Regions from separate parts of the Bacillus sp. WC2503 genome, predicted to be linked through region 1. Evidence: riboswitches for the same ligand, from Rfam matches in the RefSeq annotation. Region 1 holds a riboswitch; the other holds the start of a gene.
What was found. A riboswitch is a leader RNA that binds a small molecule or an ion and turns the genes downstream of it on or off. The one in region 1 is predicted to bind lysine.
Positions count from the first base shown of each region.

Region 2: another riboswitch for lysine. It lies ahead of ACUN26_RS05480 (aspartate kinase); the one in region 1 lies ahead of ACUN26_RS01120 (amino acid permease).

Region 1 is NZ_JBQYMD010000001.1:192,976-200,798, reverse strand. Features, by position in the region: gene gapN (NADP-dependent glyceraldehyde-3-phosphate dehydrogenase) at 1-446, shown strand, start outside; gene racE (glutamate racemase) at 487-1,314, opposite strand; lysine riboswitch at 1,515-1,696, shown strand; gene ACUN26_RS01120 (amino acid permease) at 1,843-3,267, shown strand; gene ACUN26_RS01115 (ABC transporter permease) at 3,328-4,527, shown strand; gene ACUN26_RS01110 (type 1 glutamine amidotransferase domain-containing protein) at 4,795-5,310, shown strand; gene ACUN26_RS01105 (hypothetical protein) at 5,577-5,780, shown strand; gene ACUN26_RS01100 (MDR family MFS transporter) at 5,838-7,100, opposite strand; gene ACUN26_RS01095 (SgrR family transcriptional regulator) at 7,185-7,823, shown strand, end outside.
Region 2 is NZ_JBQYMD010000001.1:1,020,090-1,027,912, reverse strand. Features, by position in the region: gene ACUN26_RS05515 (hypothetical protein) at 1-284, shown strand, start outside; partial or broken gene ACUN26_RS05510 (hypothetical protein) at 304-582, opposite strand; gene ACUN26_RS05505 (MFS transporter) at 617-1,879, opposite strand; gene ACUN26_RS05500 (8-oxo-dGTP diphosphatase) at 2,020-2,505, shown strand; gene ACUN26_RS05495 (YndJ family protein) at 2,534-4,159, opposite strand; gene ACUN26_RS05490 (DUF4166 domain-containing protein) at 4,165-4,776, opposite strand; gene ACUN26_RS05485 (DoxX-like family protein) at 4,781-5,686, opposite strand; lysine riboswitch at 5,879-6,065, shown strand; gene ACUN26_RS05480 (aspartate kinase) at 6,267-7,496, shown strand; gene ACUN26_RS05475 (helix-turn-helix domain-containing protein) at 7,687-7,823, opposite strand, start outside.

The sequences.
Region 1 (7,823 bases):
ATAAATCTGCTGACTTCGTTCAAGGCTTAGTTGACGACGCTGTAGAAAAAGGTGCTACGATCGTTATCGGTAACAAACGTGAGCGTAACTTAATTTACCCAACATTAATCGACCACGTAACTGAAGAAATGAAAGTTGCTTGGGAAGAGCCATTCGGCCCAATCCTTCCAATCATCCGCGTTTCTTCAGATGAGCAAGCAATTGAAATTGCTAACAAATCAGAGTTCGGCTTACAAGCAAGTGTCTTCACAAAAGACATTAACAAAGCATTTGCAATTGCTAACAAAATCGAAACTGGTTCTGTTCAAATTAACGGACGCACAGAGCGCGGCCCTGACCACTTCCCATTCATCGGTGTAAAAGGTTCAGGTATGGGCGCACAAGGTATTCGTAAGAGCCTTGAGTCTATGACACGTGAAAAAGTAACTGTATTGAACTTAGTTTAATCTTATATAGAAGCTGATCTAGTTTTAGATCAGCTTCTTTTTATTTCACGAGTTGTTTTTCCATAGGTAAATTCACACATTCTACAGAAATTTCATATCCTAGCCAAAGCTCAGCAATATGTTCAAATGATAAAACAGAGCCTGTTGTAAAAAATCGATGCTTCGGATTCAAATTGTCAGACAGGATTCCTTTGTGCTGTAAAATTGTGCTTAATTCTATCGCTGTTTCTTCTGCAGAACTAATAATCGTTACATCTTCTCCTAGTTCCTTTTTTATATAGGACTCTAAAAGTGGATAATGCGTACACCCAAGAATTAACGTATCTATATCTTCTTTCGTTAATGGCAGTAAAGCTTGTTTCACTTGCTGCGTTACATATGCTGTATCTTCTAATTGATTTTCTGCAACTGTAGCTAAAGTCGGGCACGCGTGACTATGCACTTCCAAATATGTATCAAGCTCGTGTAATGCTTTTTCGTACATATTAGACTGTATCGTACCTACAGTTCCAATTACTCCGATTTCCCCTTTCTTTGTCACTTTAATTGCCGCTCTTGCTCCCGGATGTATAACGCCAATAACCGGAATAGACAGTGCTTCTTGCAGCGCAGTCAATGCAGCAGCTGCAGCAGTATTACATGCTACCACTAGCGCTTTTAACGGAAACTGTTTGAGGAACTCAACCATTTCAAATACGAAAGATTGTACCTCTTCTACACTTCTTGGCCCATACGGACAACGCTCATTATCACCAATATAATAAATGCTCTCTTTAGGCAATTGTCTTATAATTTCACTCGCAACTGTTAATCCCCCAACTCCCGAATCTAGCACACCTATTACTGAATGTTTATGACATACAGACATATACTTCATCCCCTTCTCAATCTTCTAGCGTCAATAACATTTATTATATTATGAAAATTCAATATTACATAATAATCCCTCTCTCTTTTAATCACAAACTCTTCTCTATAATCTGATTATTACTATATCCATTGACGTATAAAAATACATTTGTTACTCTTAAATACGTTAATTTAATATTTAAATCCTCATTCGTATCTCGGTGAGGTAGAGGTTGCAGTCATTAAGAGTATCATTTCAGGAGATGTAGTGGCATTGATGAAGAAATGAGAAAGGAATGATTGCCGAAGTAAGTCGTGTCCACCATGCACACTTGCTGGGTCTGCATTTAATAAGTGCAGAACTGTCACAAACGTTTCGTTTGTGGAGAGCTATCGAGAGGTATGTCGTGGGTTTCTTATAAGATAGAAAGCATGTAGCGGCAGATTACGTGCTTTTTTTGTTTTGTTTGGGACTTCTCTTCTCTAATCGGAAGACATACATATCTCCTCGCTTGACTTGGTTATACTAACTTTGGAGGTATTTTCTATGCAACAAAAAAAATGGGGCTTTTGGGTACTAACAGCTTTCGTTGTCGGTAATATGGTTGGCGCTGGGATTTTCATGGTGCCAAGTACGTTGGCACAAACAGCAAGCCCACTCGGTGTCACTTTAGCTTGGTTAACAACAGGGTTTGGTGTTTTAATGCTAGCTCTTGTTTTTGGTAATTTAGCAATTCGTCGTCCTGATTTAACGACAGGACCACAAAGTCATGCATATGCTTTATTCTCAACACCAAAAAAGAAAAAAATGGCTGGTTTCAGTATGGTATGGGGATATTGGGTTGCAAACTGGGCAAGTAACGTTGCCATCATTACATCTTTCGCGGGATATTTATCACTTTTCTTCCCAATTATGAAAGATACGCGACTACTATTTTCAATCGGTTCGTTTAACATAGAAGTCGGAAAACTAATTACATTTACGATTTGTTCCATCTTACTTTGGGGAACTCATATTATATTAACTAATGGTGTAAGCGGAGCTGGAAAGCTAAACTTCTTAGCAACAACAACGAAAGTGACTGGATTCCTTTTATTTATCGTCGTTACGTTATTTGCATTCGAAGCTTCTAAGTTTGGACAATGGTACACACCGATGATCGATAAATCAGGTGTATCACACGGTCTTCTTTCACAAGTAAATTTAGCCGCTCTTACAACGCTTTGGGCGTTTATCGGAATTGAATCAGCCGTTCTTTTATCAAACCGGGCTGTTTCTCCAAAAACGGTAAAACGGGCAACAGTTGCGGGATTACTTATTACAGTTGCAATTTACTTAGGAATTACAATTTTAACAATGGGTGTCCTTCACGTTGATACATTACAAGCTTCTGAACGTCCGTTAGCAGATGCACTAAATGCTGCAATGGGTCATGGCGGCGGGAAACTGATGGCATTACTTGCTCTTACTTCCCTATTCGGTTCTATCTTAGGCTGGATTTTATTAAGCTCAGAAGTACCGTATCAAGCAGCAAAAGAAGGTTTCTTCCCTTCCTTCTTCACAAAAACAAATAAAAAAGGAAGTCCAATTTACTCATTACGATTAACAAACATTATGTCGCAAGTATTCTTATTCTCAACATTATCAGGAACTATTGCGGAAGCTTATACATTCGTTATTACCGTATCAACACTGGCCTACCTCATTCCATATCTCGTTTCACCGATCTTCCAGTTAAAATTAGTCGCAACTGGTGAAACATATAAAAATGAAATGCGGGCAAGAATTACAGATGGTATAGTCGCAGTGATCGCACTTTGCTACGCACTATGGGTTATTAAAACCGGTGCATCCGATATAAAAACGTTCCTTCTCGGAATTGGTTTATTCGTAATTGGATTTGCTTTCTATCCATTAATGAATCGTGATCAGAAAAAAAATAACGAAAAGAAAAACGGGCAAGTTGCATAACGCAATTTGCTCGTTTTTTCTTTTGTAAAACATATATAATAGAACAAAGAGGTGAAAAACATGTCAATCGAATCACTATGGAGCAGTCGCTTCCAACAACACATTCAAAATATCATTACATACTTTGCACGTATGATTAACGGTTTATTATATAGCTTTATCTTTATTTCATGCGTTGGCGCATATTATTATGCTCAGTTTCTAAAAGCATCTCCTTCTAAAGGAATATCTCTCATACTCATAACGACCGTTCTTACATTTATTATAATGAGATGTCCCATTCGCACCTTTATTCAAAAACCTGATGCTGTCTATTTGCTTACATTAGAAGAGAAACTAACATCTTATTTTAAAAAATCTCTTCTATATAATTACATCATTCAGATTTTCCCATTATTATTTACGTTCCTTATTCTCGTTCCGCTTGCTATGCAATCATTACAATTAACTGTACCGTTCTTATGTACAATCTTTATCGTTTTAATGATTACGAAAGCTTGGAACATGTACATATATTGGATGTGGCGTGATAGCCATGAAAAAAACATATGGTTCATTATTCGTATTGCTTGTAACGCCCTAATCATTTACATGCTATTTTACTCGGCACATGTTCTCATATTAGGTGGATTGCTCTTACTACTTGCTTTCCTACTTCTATATACGAAAAAACAGCCTACAAAACGAATACCGTGGGATTACATAATTGAACAAGAAGAAAAAATGAACGTTCGTTTCTATCAATTTGCTAGCATCTTCACCGATGTTCCGCAACTTAATAAGCAAGTAAACAAAAGAAAATGGCTTACAAATTGGATTGAACCTTTATTACATAAAAAACGAGCAACTTTCTTCTATTTACATACACTAGCATTTTTACGCGGGAATGATTATTTCGGTATATATATTCGCTTAGGGCTGATTGGTGCCTTCGCCTTATATTTTATACCAAACACATACGTAAAAGGCGCTATCGCATATATCGTCCTATATATGATTTCTATGCAGCTTCGTTCCCTTTGGAAATATTTTTCGGGAAATATTATTGTAGCATTGTATCCGATTGATACTGAAAAACGAATGAATCAATTTCTTCGCTTAATCTTTATATTGCTAAGCATTCAACTCATTGTATTTTCGAGTGTTATACTCATTGCTACAGGTCAATTACTACATACCTTAATTATTATGATAATCGGGGTAATCTGGATCAAATTTATTATTGTACCAAAAACGAAGCAGCGTGTTTCTTCGTTTTAACGAAAAGAATTATCTTAAAAGCCAAGGAGAAAATAAATTATCTCCTTGGCTTTTTTATTTTTCTTCCTCAAACAACCGATATTTTATGATTTTTACATACAAAAACGATAATACATGTTTACGTCCTAATAAAAAGGGTATTTATTAAATTAACAGGGCAAAGGAACTGGAGGGAATGAAAAAACATGAATTAAAGTTTCACTTTATAAAAGGCATTGCTCAAGGATGATTCTGGAACCGATACTATAATATAAGGAGCTGACTGCAATGAGTAAAAAAATTGCTATTTTAATAACGGATTATTTCGAGGATACAGAATACACAGAGCCAGTAGAAGCTTTTAAGCAAAAGGGATATGAATTAACAACTATTGAAATGGAAAAAGGTAAAACGGTACACGGTAAGCAAAGAAAAAGTGAAGTCGTAATTGATAAAAGTATTGATGATGTTTCTCCAGAGAACTTTGACGCCCTCTTCATACCGGGCGGATTTTCCCCAGATATACTTCGTGCAGATGAACGTTTTGTTCACTTTAGCAAAACATTTATGGATGCGGAAAAACCCGTTTTCGCTATTTGTCACGGACCTCAGCTACTCATCACTGCACAAACACTTGAAGGACGCGATGTGACTGGATATAAATCCATTGAGGTCGATTTGAAAAATGCTGGCGGAAACTTTCATGATAAAGAAGTAGTCGTATGCCAAAATCAGCTAGTCACAAGTAGACAACCGGAAGATATCCCCGCTTTTATTGAAGAATCGTTGCGTATATTAGGATAGCTACTTTGGTTAACCTCTTTTATTTGTATGAAAAACAAAATGTAATCAGTGGGGGATTTTTTTCATCCCCCACTGATTATTAGTTCACACTAATCGCGTGTTTATGGGCAACCCGACTCCCACAAATACACCTCTTATCTCACTCTAAAATTCCCAATCACTATTCATAGGCAGTTCTCATATAGTGAAAATGACTATATAATTCCTATCCATAAGTTAAATCATGATTTTACACATATATAAATACAAAAGATGGGAGCCTAACTATGAACAATACTCCACCTTCAACGCCCCCAAATCCAACGGAAACGAATAATAATGAAGTGAGCTTACAAACGTTACGCGTCATTGGGCTTATTGTACTAATTAGTGGCTACATATTAGTAGCACTTTCTGAAGTAGGAACGTTAAAAAATCTTTTACTACAGCCGAATACCACTCCAAATTTAGCTGAAGTTGATCCGTTTTAAAAATGGTATAAAAAGCGCTCCTCATTATAACTGGTTCGCTTTTTATATCGTTTCACTTTATCCGATCTGAGAAACCTTCCCTTCATCTTGATATTTCTCTTTCCCTATCGCCTTCATAAATAATAAAATACTGCTCATACCAACAATAAAGTACAGAGCACTCATGCCCCAAGATGCAATAAATGAACCTAACATAACACCTAATGCCCCGTTCATTTTCGCCATTTGAAAGACCATCCCGTTAATCGCCATATAAGAACCTCTTGCCTCATCCGGCACCATATCTGCCATAATAGATTGACGCACTGGCACATACATCATCTCGCCTACCGTTTGGAAAAGCCCTGCAATTAATAAAATCCATAAACTATTGCTCGTTCCGAGTATTGTAAATCCAATTGTATAAATGAATAAACCTACATATAAGATTTTCAAATCGTTGAAGCTTTTCAGCATTTTAATAAGGAGTGCCGAACATAACACAACTAAAATTGTATTCTCTGCTGAAATCCAGCTCATCATTCGAATACCTGTTAAATCAAACGTCACACCATCCCTAAAGAAAAAGTGCACCGTTTCAAATTCCTGCTGCAAACGTACTCCTAAATAATTATTAACCTGAAACTCTAGAGATAATGTACATATACTTGCTGCACAAAAAATTAAAAACGCTTTATCTTTCATTACGACTTTATAACTATCCGCCATATCTTTTAATACATTTTTCTTCTCCACCGTTTTTCGTGCTACATACACTTCTTCCATATATACAGCCATCACATATAAAGTAATAACTGCAATAACTGTTAATCCAATAAACAATTGTAATCTATAGTTTTCAAACAATAATCCGCCAAATATCGCTCCAATTGCAATGGATAAATTAATCGCCCAGTAGTTAATGCTGTACATCACTTTTCGATTTTCCGGTGTACTCACATCAATTAACATCGCCTCTGTCGCAGGATTCATAAGACCAGACCCTAAACTATTCACTAACATAAAGATAAATGTTAGCCACGGTGAATCTACATAATCTGAGTTTGCAATCCCCATACAAGCGATTGAAATGACTTGTATACTTTGACCGATAATCATTACTTTTTTACGACCAAGTCGATCCCCAACATATCCACCGTATAAACCAATTACTAATGAAGCTATTACATTAATAAGTAGTAACGCACCAGCAATTGCACTACCTAATTTTATTGAAAAATAAATCGCCATAAATGGAAAAATCATCGTGGATACAGTACGTGTTAAAAACGAAGTTATAATTCTAATTTTTATATTTCGATGCATACTCCAAAACCCCATTGTTTCCCCCTCCTTATGCTTACTTATTTTACTTTGAAAAAAAGGAAGAAAAAGGTTAGAATATTCTAAAGAGTTTCCCCTTTTATAATAGAAGGAAGTGTATATATGAAAATTATGGACTATTACATTAGACTAAGACTACATGCACAAGATCAACAACATATACGAAATAGCTTACAAGAATTAGCGGATGTTTTATATTGCAGTACGAAAAACGTAAAGATTTTATTAAAGAAAATGAGCGAGGAGCAATTAATTAACTGGACTCCAGGGCGAGGCCGCGGGAATAAAACGGAAATTCTATTTATACATAATTTCGTAGAAGCGATTGAGTCCTATACAGATGAACTGTTAGCGCAAGAAAAATTAAAAGATATCTTTCTTCTTTTAAAAGAACCCCTACCCCTTGCACTTCAAAAAAAGATAGAAAATAAACTACATCATCATTTTGGATACGAACCTTCAAATGATATGTACGACATATTAAAGATTCCTATATCGAGAAAGATATTTCCATTAGATCCGGCTTTTGTGGCTGTAACTACAGAGAGCCATCTTACGAGTCAAATTTTTGATACGTTAGTCGTTTATAACGATGTTACTGAAAAAATGGAACCACACATTGCGCATACGTGGGAATTAAGTGAAGACGGGCTTACGTGGACTTTTTATTTACGAAAGGATGTATATTTTCATAACGAAACAGTTTTAACTTCTAAAGAT
Region 2 (7,823 bases), 830 kb from region 1:
CGTATAGTTTACTCGTAAAAAATATCGGTACTGATGTTTCAAATGTATCTGTAGAAATACTTGATAACACGCCTACATCTAAAGCTACCTTTACACCTACTACATCTGATGAAAACATTTCAAAAAGTCATACAAGCTTTGACTACATGGTATTTCCATTAGATTTTAATAGCCATAATTTTAAAGTCGTTATTACTTGGGAAGAAAAGAATTTCTCTTACAATGGTCATCCGGTAAATGAGGGTAAAAAAATGAAACAAACATTTGTATTTAATGAAGATTAAGCCTTATTTTAAGTATGGCTTAGTCTTTTTTTATGAAATCCGATTGGATTGCTTCTGTCACTTCTTTTGCAATTGCCATTTTCGTTGCTTTCTTGCAAATACATGTTTCCCATATATGTACAGAAGACTCTTCATTAGAAAGATGCTTCAATAATATGAACCGTTCATACTCTATTTTATTATCAACAGGAGTCACAATATATACAGTAAAATTCTTCGTATTAAATACCTGTTATTTTACAACATATTCGCCTTGTAGTTCCGATTCTAAAAATTCGTTGAAGCAATCTACAACCATATAAGATAACTCCTTTCATTATTCATCCAAATTTTTAATCAAACTTACGAATACTTGGGACAGATAGCGCTATTACAATTGTAAAGATTACGAATAATGCTAGCATTAATATAGTTACCTCTCCGCCTATTACATTCGCTAACCAACCAACAACTACATATCCTAATGGTAATAAAGCAAAAGAACCTAACATATCAAGGCTTGCTACTCTTCCGAAAGCTTCTTCCGGTACGAGCTCTTGTAAACTCGTTTCCCAAATGAGTCCAAATATCATCATACCGAATCCTTCAATTGCCATTAAGAATATTAAAGCAGGCGCCCAAGAAATAAAAGGCATAACTAATAGAGCGAAGCCGCTAATTAAAACACCTCCATAGGCCAGTAACCCTCTCTTGTGCCACCGCTCTTTCCCACCAAATATTAATGCGGCAATTACAGCACCGCCACCAGAAGATGCCATTCCCAGTCCGTAAACGTAAGCTTCAAAATGATGATGAATATTAAATAACCATGGAATTAATACGACGATAATGCCGGCATAACAAATATTTACGAAAGAAAAAACGAAGATTGTAATCCAAAGCCACGGATGACTTTTTAAAACTAAAACACCCTCCATAAACTCCTTTTTATAATCGACCTTACTCTTTTCAATCGATTTTATTTTTTTAAACTTAATTTCTTTTAAAAATAATAAACATAAAAATGATAATAAGTACGTTGCTGCATCTAATCCAAATCCTATCCCAGCAGATGCAACTGAAACGATTAATCCACCAAGTGCTGGTCCAATTAACCGTATGCCTTGATTACTCATTTGCGTTAATGCATTAGCTGCATTGCGAATTTCAGGTACGAATACTTTCGCCCTCACGGCAGAATATGCTGGCTGAAATATCCCTTCCATAAGTCCATATACGGCAACGAGGACATATAACAGCCTAATCGTTAACAAATCCGTAAATATAAGTGATGCAAGTAATAGCATTACTATACAGCGGATTATATCCGTAAATAACATTAATTTTACTCGATCAATTCGATCTACAACTAACCCTGCAAACGGTAAAGCAAGAATATTAGGTAGCATATACATTGCCATAGTCATCCCCATTACAACTGTTGAACCAGTTAGTGAGTAAACAACGACTGGCAAAATAACCATTGTTATAGAACTCCCTAAAGTTGAAAGCAATTGTCCAATCCACAAAAACTTAAAATGCCGTGATACTTTAACTGGCAACAGTAATTTTCCGACATATCCTAAACCTTTTTTGGTTTGTATTTCTCCCTGCATTTTCCTCACCTCTTTTCACTTAACTATAAACTCTATAATAAACATCTGAAAAATATTAATATTCTATTTTAAATTATAATATGAAACTACTATATATATGGTAAAATTATCAAAAAAAATACAAGGGAGAAAATATGGTCATGCCTTCCAATTCACCTAACATCGAGCACCAGATCTATACAATGTGTATGATCCAGCGTAACAATGAAATTTTACTTTTAAAACGTCCCAATCATCGAGGCTTTCCTGGCTATATAGCTCCTGGCGGAAAAGTAGATTTTCCAGAAAGTATCGTCCAAGCTGCTATACGAGAAGTAAAAGAAGAAACTGGACTACACGTTTCTAATTTAACTTTTAAAGGGGTAGACGAATATGTAAATCCTAAGGGGCATGTTCGATATATGGTATTCAACTATTGGACCGACTCATTTGAAGGCGAGCTTCTTATTAATCCTCCTGAGGGTGAATTAGTATGGGTGCCAATCGATACAGCACTCAATCTTCCTATGCAAGATTGGTTTAAAGAAAGATTCCCATTATTTTTTGAAAAAGGTACGTTTGAAATTCAACGTGTTTGGGACCGAGACTTAGATAAACAAGTCGCTATGACAATTACCCATACGTAAAAAAGCTTGGAATCCTTCCAAGCTTTTCTTACTTCACCTCTATTTTCTTAATCTCATAATCAATTTCTAAAAACTTAACTCCGAATATCCACATTTTATGGTGAGCAGTTAGCATGTGACCCTTTCCCTCTTTAATGATAAAAATCTCTGTTAACGGTAAACGGATTGTAAAGAAACCAGTATGTAAATAAATCCCCTCATCTCCCTTACTATTTTCTCTCAACTTACTAGTAATGATTAAATCATTGCTATCATTACATACTTTTAAAATACCTGTCATATTCGAATAAGGTAAAGGCAATGCAATATTCATATATGTCTCGTTCTTATGCGTATGTTTTGAATACAGAGCCAAAAAAATAGACTCTCCTGCTTCATTTTCCCTTAGCCAAGCCCTTACATTCTCTCTCCCATCTTTCTCATCATTTACACCTATGATAGAACCATACATTGTTTCCCACTTATCGCCCATCCCTAAATGTATTTGTCCTACTCGTTTACTCATTTTCGTATAACAAAATGCAAATGGACGGAACCAACGAGCCCATTTAATATTCGATTGTAACTCATACGCTGCTGTATTTTCATAAAAACGAATTATACTTAAAGGAACCTTCGTCACGTCAAATGACTCACTATGAAAATCATTTATTTTATCAACTAAACCGTTGTATTCCTTACTATCTACTAAATTTCCATTCTGTAAAAATGTCCCACCAATTCTCACGCTTCCTCTTAATCTACTCATTGGTTTCCCATAGTACTTATAATTTGGAGCACTCTTTTCAATCATCCAACCTACAAATGCTGGTAATGCTACTCCAATACCATTTACCACACCGTGAATCCAAACCATTTGAGCAATTGTAATCGTCAGTACTTGTTTTAAATTTCCGTATGAATATATGAGTGAGAACATAATTGTAACCATGAGCGTACTAGACGAAATGATTAAGAGAACCTTTGCACGAATAGCATTAAATTTCGCTTTCCAAACGTAAATACCATATCCATAAATAGCACATAAATATATCACAACTGCAAAAAATTCAAATATCCTCAAATATGTAATTCCTATTGCAACTGTCATAGGTGAAATCATGATGATAAACATAATAGCATCATACACTTTACTTCTCTTTTCTCTTTTTCTCCCTATTAAACCAGCTGATAATGGCAATAAAAACGCCGAATAATGAAAATGTGCAGCTGTGAGTAAAACAATGTCAGAGCTAAAATGCATAATTGAAAGTTTTGCTACTGAAGCAAAAAACCAAAAACCACCTAAAAACAAATAAATAAACGCACTATCTATGACGGTCTCCTCTAACGGCTTCCATCCTCTTTCTAGCAATCTACTTACACCAAATAACGCAACAATTCCTGTATATACAAACCAAACTAGCGCAAATAAATAGTGATTTGTGACGAAAGCTAGCATTGCGCAAATTGCTGCGATTGGATATAAAAACGATACGAATTTATAAAATAATAAATACGATCCATTTCTTGTTCTTTTATCAATAATACAAAAAGACATCGGTATAAATAATAAAACAGATAATAATATAATTGCTTCAACAGGATTTATATTCGACCACTCACATATTAGAAAAACAACATAACAAGCAAGCCCAAATATTATATTTTTCATATCGTTTATTCCCTTTCTACAAATGTTCCCTTGTATGAAAAAAGCGAACCAATTAACGGGTTTCGTACTTGTACATGAATTCGAAAACATTTCAGTGCTTCATCATAACTTTCAAAAATTTTTGCTTCTCCGTATAAAAATTTCGGTAACGGAATTTTTCTCCCTAACATATAAAACCATTGTTTTTTTGAAGAAATATGCATTCCACCTGCCTCGTCAATATGAAAATTCAATGTAGAAACAAGTATATGCGGCTCACCAAAATAATCTACGATTTCATGTTTCTCCTCATCCAGCTGCATAACGGCGTTAAAATATCTTTTCTTATTATGAAAATAAAAAGTACGATTCCACCGTACAGATTCATTTCCATGTTCATCCCGCTCAGCGTAATTATGTATCGTAAACGGAACTTCTTGCCCTCGCTCAGAAAAAAACATTCGGAACTTGGCTGCAATTTTTAATATCATTTTAACGAAAAAAGAACCTCCGTAAATTTCATCCATCTTCCCTTCTCCGACGAAGCTATTTTCTTCTGTAACCTCATAGCGTTTCTGTAATTTCGGATGAAGTTTTTTATAAGAATCCCCTAATAGTCTTTCATAAATATTAGTCATACACTTATCCCTTTCTCGTCCTCTTACAATTGTTTGCGCTTGGCAAATCAAAGCTATTCAAATAACCGACAATCGATAATCCGATTAGAAGAAGATTTAATGTGATTGGATTAAACGGCCCTGTAAAGCTTGCGATATTCGTCCATCCTGCTGCTATCGTTAAAGCTATTAACATAACAATATGCATTATAAATATTTTTCGTTTTGGAAGTGGAAGTACCCATATGGCACCAAAAATAATTTCTAATATCCCAATCATTTTAAGTATAAATACACTGCTTTCATTCGACCCAATGAGTGAAAGCATCTTCACTTCTTCTGGATGGCTAAAAATTATTTTCGGGACAATTCCTTGATATATCCATACAAAAGCAAATAAAAAACATACGAGCCAATACGTCATTGTTCTTCTAATTAGTAACCTAGGATGAAGCCCCTTTTCTAACCATAATTTTAAGGCATCAAAACTCCAAGCAGTCGCCCAACCTAATAATGGACGAAACATATATGAATCAATCACATTTCCTATACGACCATATCTCGTATCATAATCATATTGCGTTTCAAAATGAATACACTCTTTATGCGGTGTATACTTCCAATAACCACGCCCTATTCGTATAAGTGATAATGTATTGTCTGTCCAAAATTTCAAAGAAGAAATCCGTTCACCAGTTTCTTTTCTTATTTCACCTATCGATTCCCCTTCTCCGCCTATTTCAAGCCCAAATCCTATCTTTGTTTTATATAAAAACTTCTGTGGTTCTCCCTCTTTTTTCTCTAAATACGAAATTTCAGTAAAACGAGCATCCCATTCTGTATGTAGGTCTGGTTCTTGCGTATATTCCCATAATTTCTCTATTGTCGTTTTCATTTCTGTTGCAACATAAATAGGCCTTTTTCTTTTCATACTCCGACCTCCTACACTCTATATTTTTAATGTACATGTAATATATGTATTTTGCTACATTTTTCACAAACTTTATCTCTAAAAAGAAAGAATTTTGAAAATACATATAAAACACTTGATTCCCTGAATAATTTAAATTATTATAAAACAAATGTTACCAACAACTTCATAAATCAAACACTCTCGCCTAAAACGTGAGATAGAGGTTGCAATACTTATGAGTATTCTAATGGAGACACAGAGATGTCTATGAAATTGGATGAAAGGAAGTGTTGCCGAAATTGATAAATTTCTCTGCATTTATCAATTGGGGCTGTTTTCGAATAGAAACAGAACTGTCATATGTACAGACATGTACGTATGAAGAGCTATCTACAAAAAAGAGATATCATTTTCATGGTATTCCTTTTTTGGCGGTTTTTTTATTAGCTCCGTTTTCTGTTTCCCTTTTCCTGTAACAGCACCATCCTCACTTATTTGAGATGGTGTTTTTTGTTTTTCTCTCTGGTAACTACAGGAATATTGGGATTTATATATGTCCTAATCTATTCTTAAAAATGGACGAAAGAAGGAATTCGTAATGGAAACGATTGTACAAAAATTTGGTGGTACTTCTGTCGGAAGTGTTGAGCGCATTCAACATGTGGCAAATTTAATTATTGAAGAATATGAACGAGGACATAGTATCGTCTCTGTCGTTTCAGCAATGGGGAAAAGCACAGATGAACTTGTAGCACTTGCTAACGCTATTGCGGAAAATCCGAGTAAACGTGAAATGGATATGCTTCTATCTACAGGAGAACAAGTAACTATTTCATTATTAACAATGGTACTACAAGCAAAAGGTTATAACGCAATTTCATTAACAGGATGGCAAGCTGGTATTACGACAGAATCTGTACACAGTAGTGCACGGATTACTGACATTAACGTTGAGCGTATTCAGTCTTATCTTACTGAAGGCACGATTGTTATCGTAGCTGGTTTCCAAGGAATCAGTGAAAAAAATGAAATTACAACGCTTGGACGTGGTGGCTCTGATACGACAGCTGTTGCATTAGCAGCGGCACTAAAAGCGAAAAAATGTGATATTTATACGGATGTAACAGGCGTATACACGACGGATCCACGAGTTGTAAAGACAGCTTACAAATTAGATGAAATTTCTTATGATGAAATGTTAGAACTGGCAAACCTCGGCGCCGGCGTATTACATCCACGTGCTGTTGAATTTGCCAAAAATCATCATGTCGTTTTAGAAGTTCGCTCAAGTATGGAACAAGAAAACGGAACAATTGTAAAAGGAGAATGTAACATGGAACAACAATCAATCGTTAAAGGTATTGCTTTTGAAGATAATATTACACGTGTCACAGTGAAAGGATTGGAACAAGGTTCACTTTCAATAATTTTCTCTACGTTAGCTAACGCACATATTAATGTAGATATTATTATTCAAAGTATTACAAATGAAGGAACTGTTCATCTTTCCTTCTCTATCCATTCTAATGACTTACAAGAAACACTAGAAGTATTGGAACAGAACCAAGAAGATCTTCACTATGAGTCTGTAGAACATGAAAATCATTTAGCAAAAGTATCAATTGTAGGATCTGGTATGGTATCTAATCCAGGTGTTGCTGCGAATATGTTCACTACTTTAAAAGAAGAAGATATTCATATTAAAATGGTAAGTACATCTGAAATTAAAGTGTCTGTCGTTATTGACCGCCTTCATTTAGTAACAGGTGTGGAAGCACTTCATCAATCATTTATGGCGAAAATTGAGCCTTTAGTGCAAATGAGCTAATTTAATATTTTTATTGCAACTTACAAAAACATATTAATCTATTTCTTTCCTATATAAATAAAAAGCTGTTTGCATAGATTTCAAGACTCTACGCAAACAGCTTTTTAATATATTATCGATATCCAAAAATCATTATAAAACAATGAAATTATTCTTTAAACTCTTTCCTAGGAAATATAGTTGACTCTTCTTACTTCTTATCACACATATCGTTTCTCTCTTTCCCTTGAAAAAATGATCTATATTCATTGAAAATAATTTTCTTCACATCCGAGTAAAAGACCATCATGAATAGTGCAATTCCTAATACAACCACCTGTATTTTTT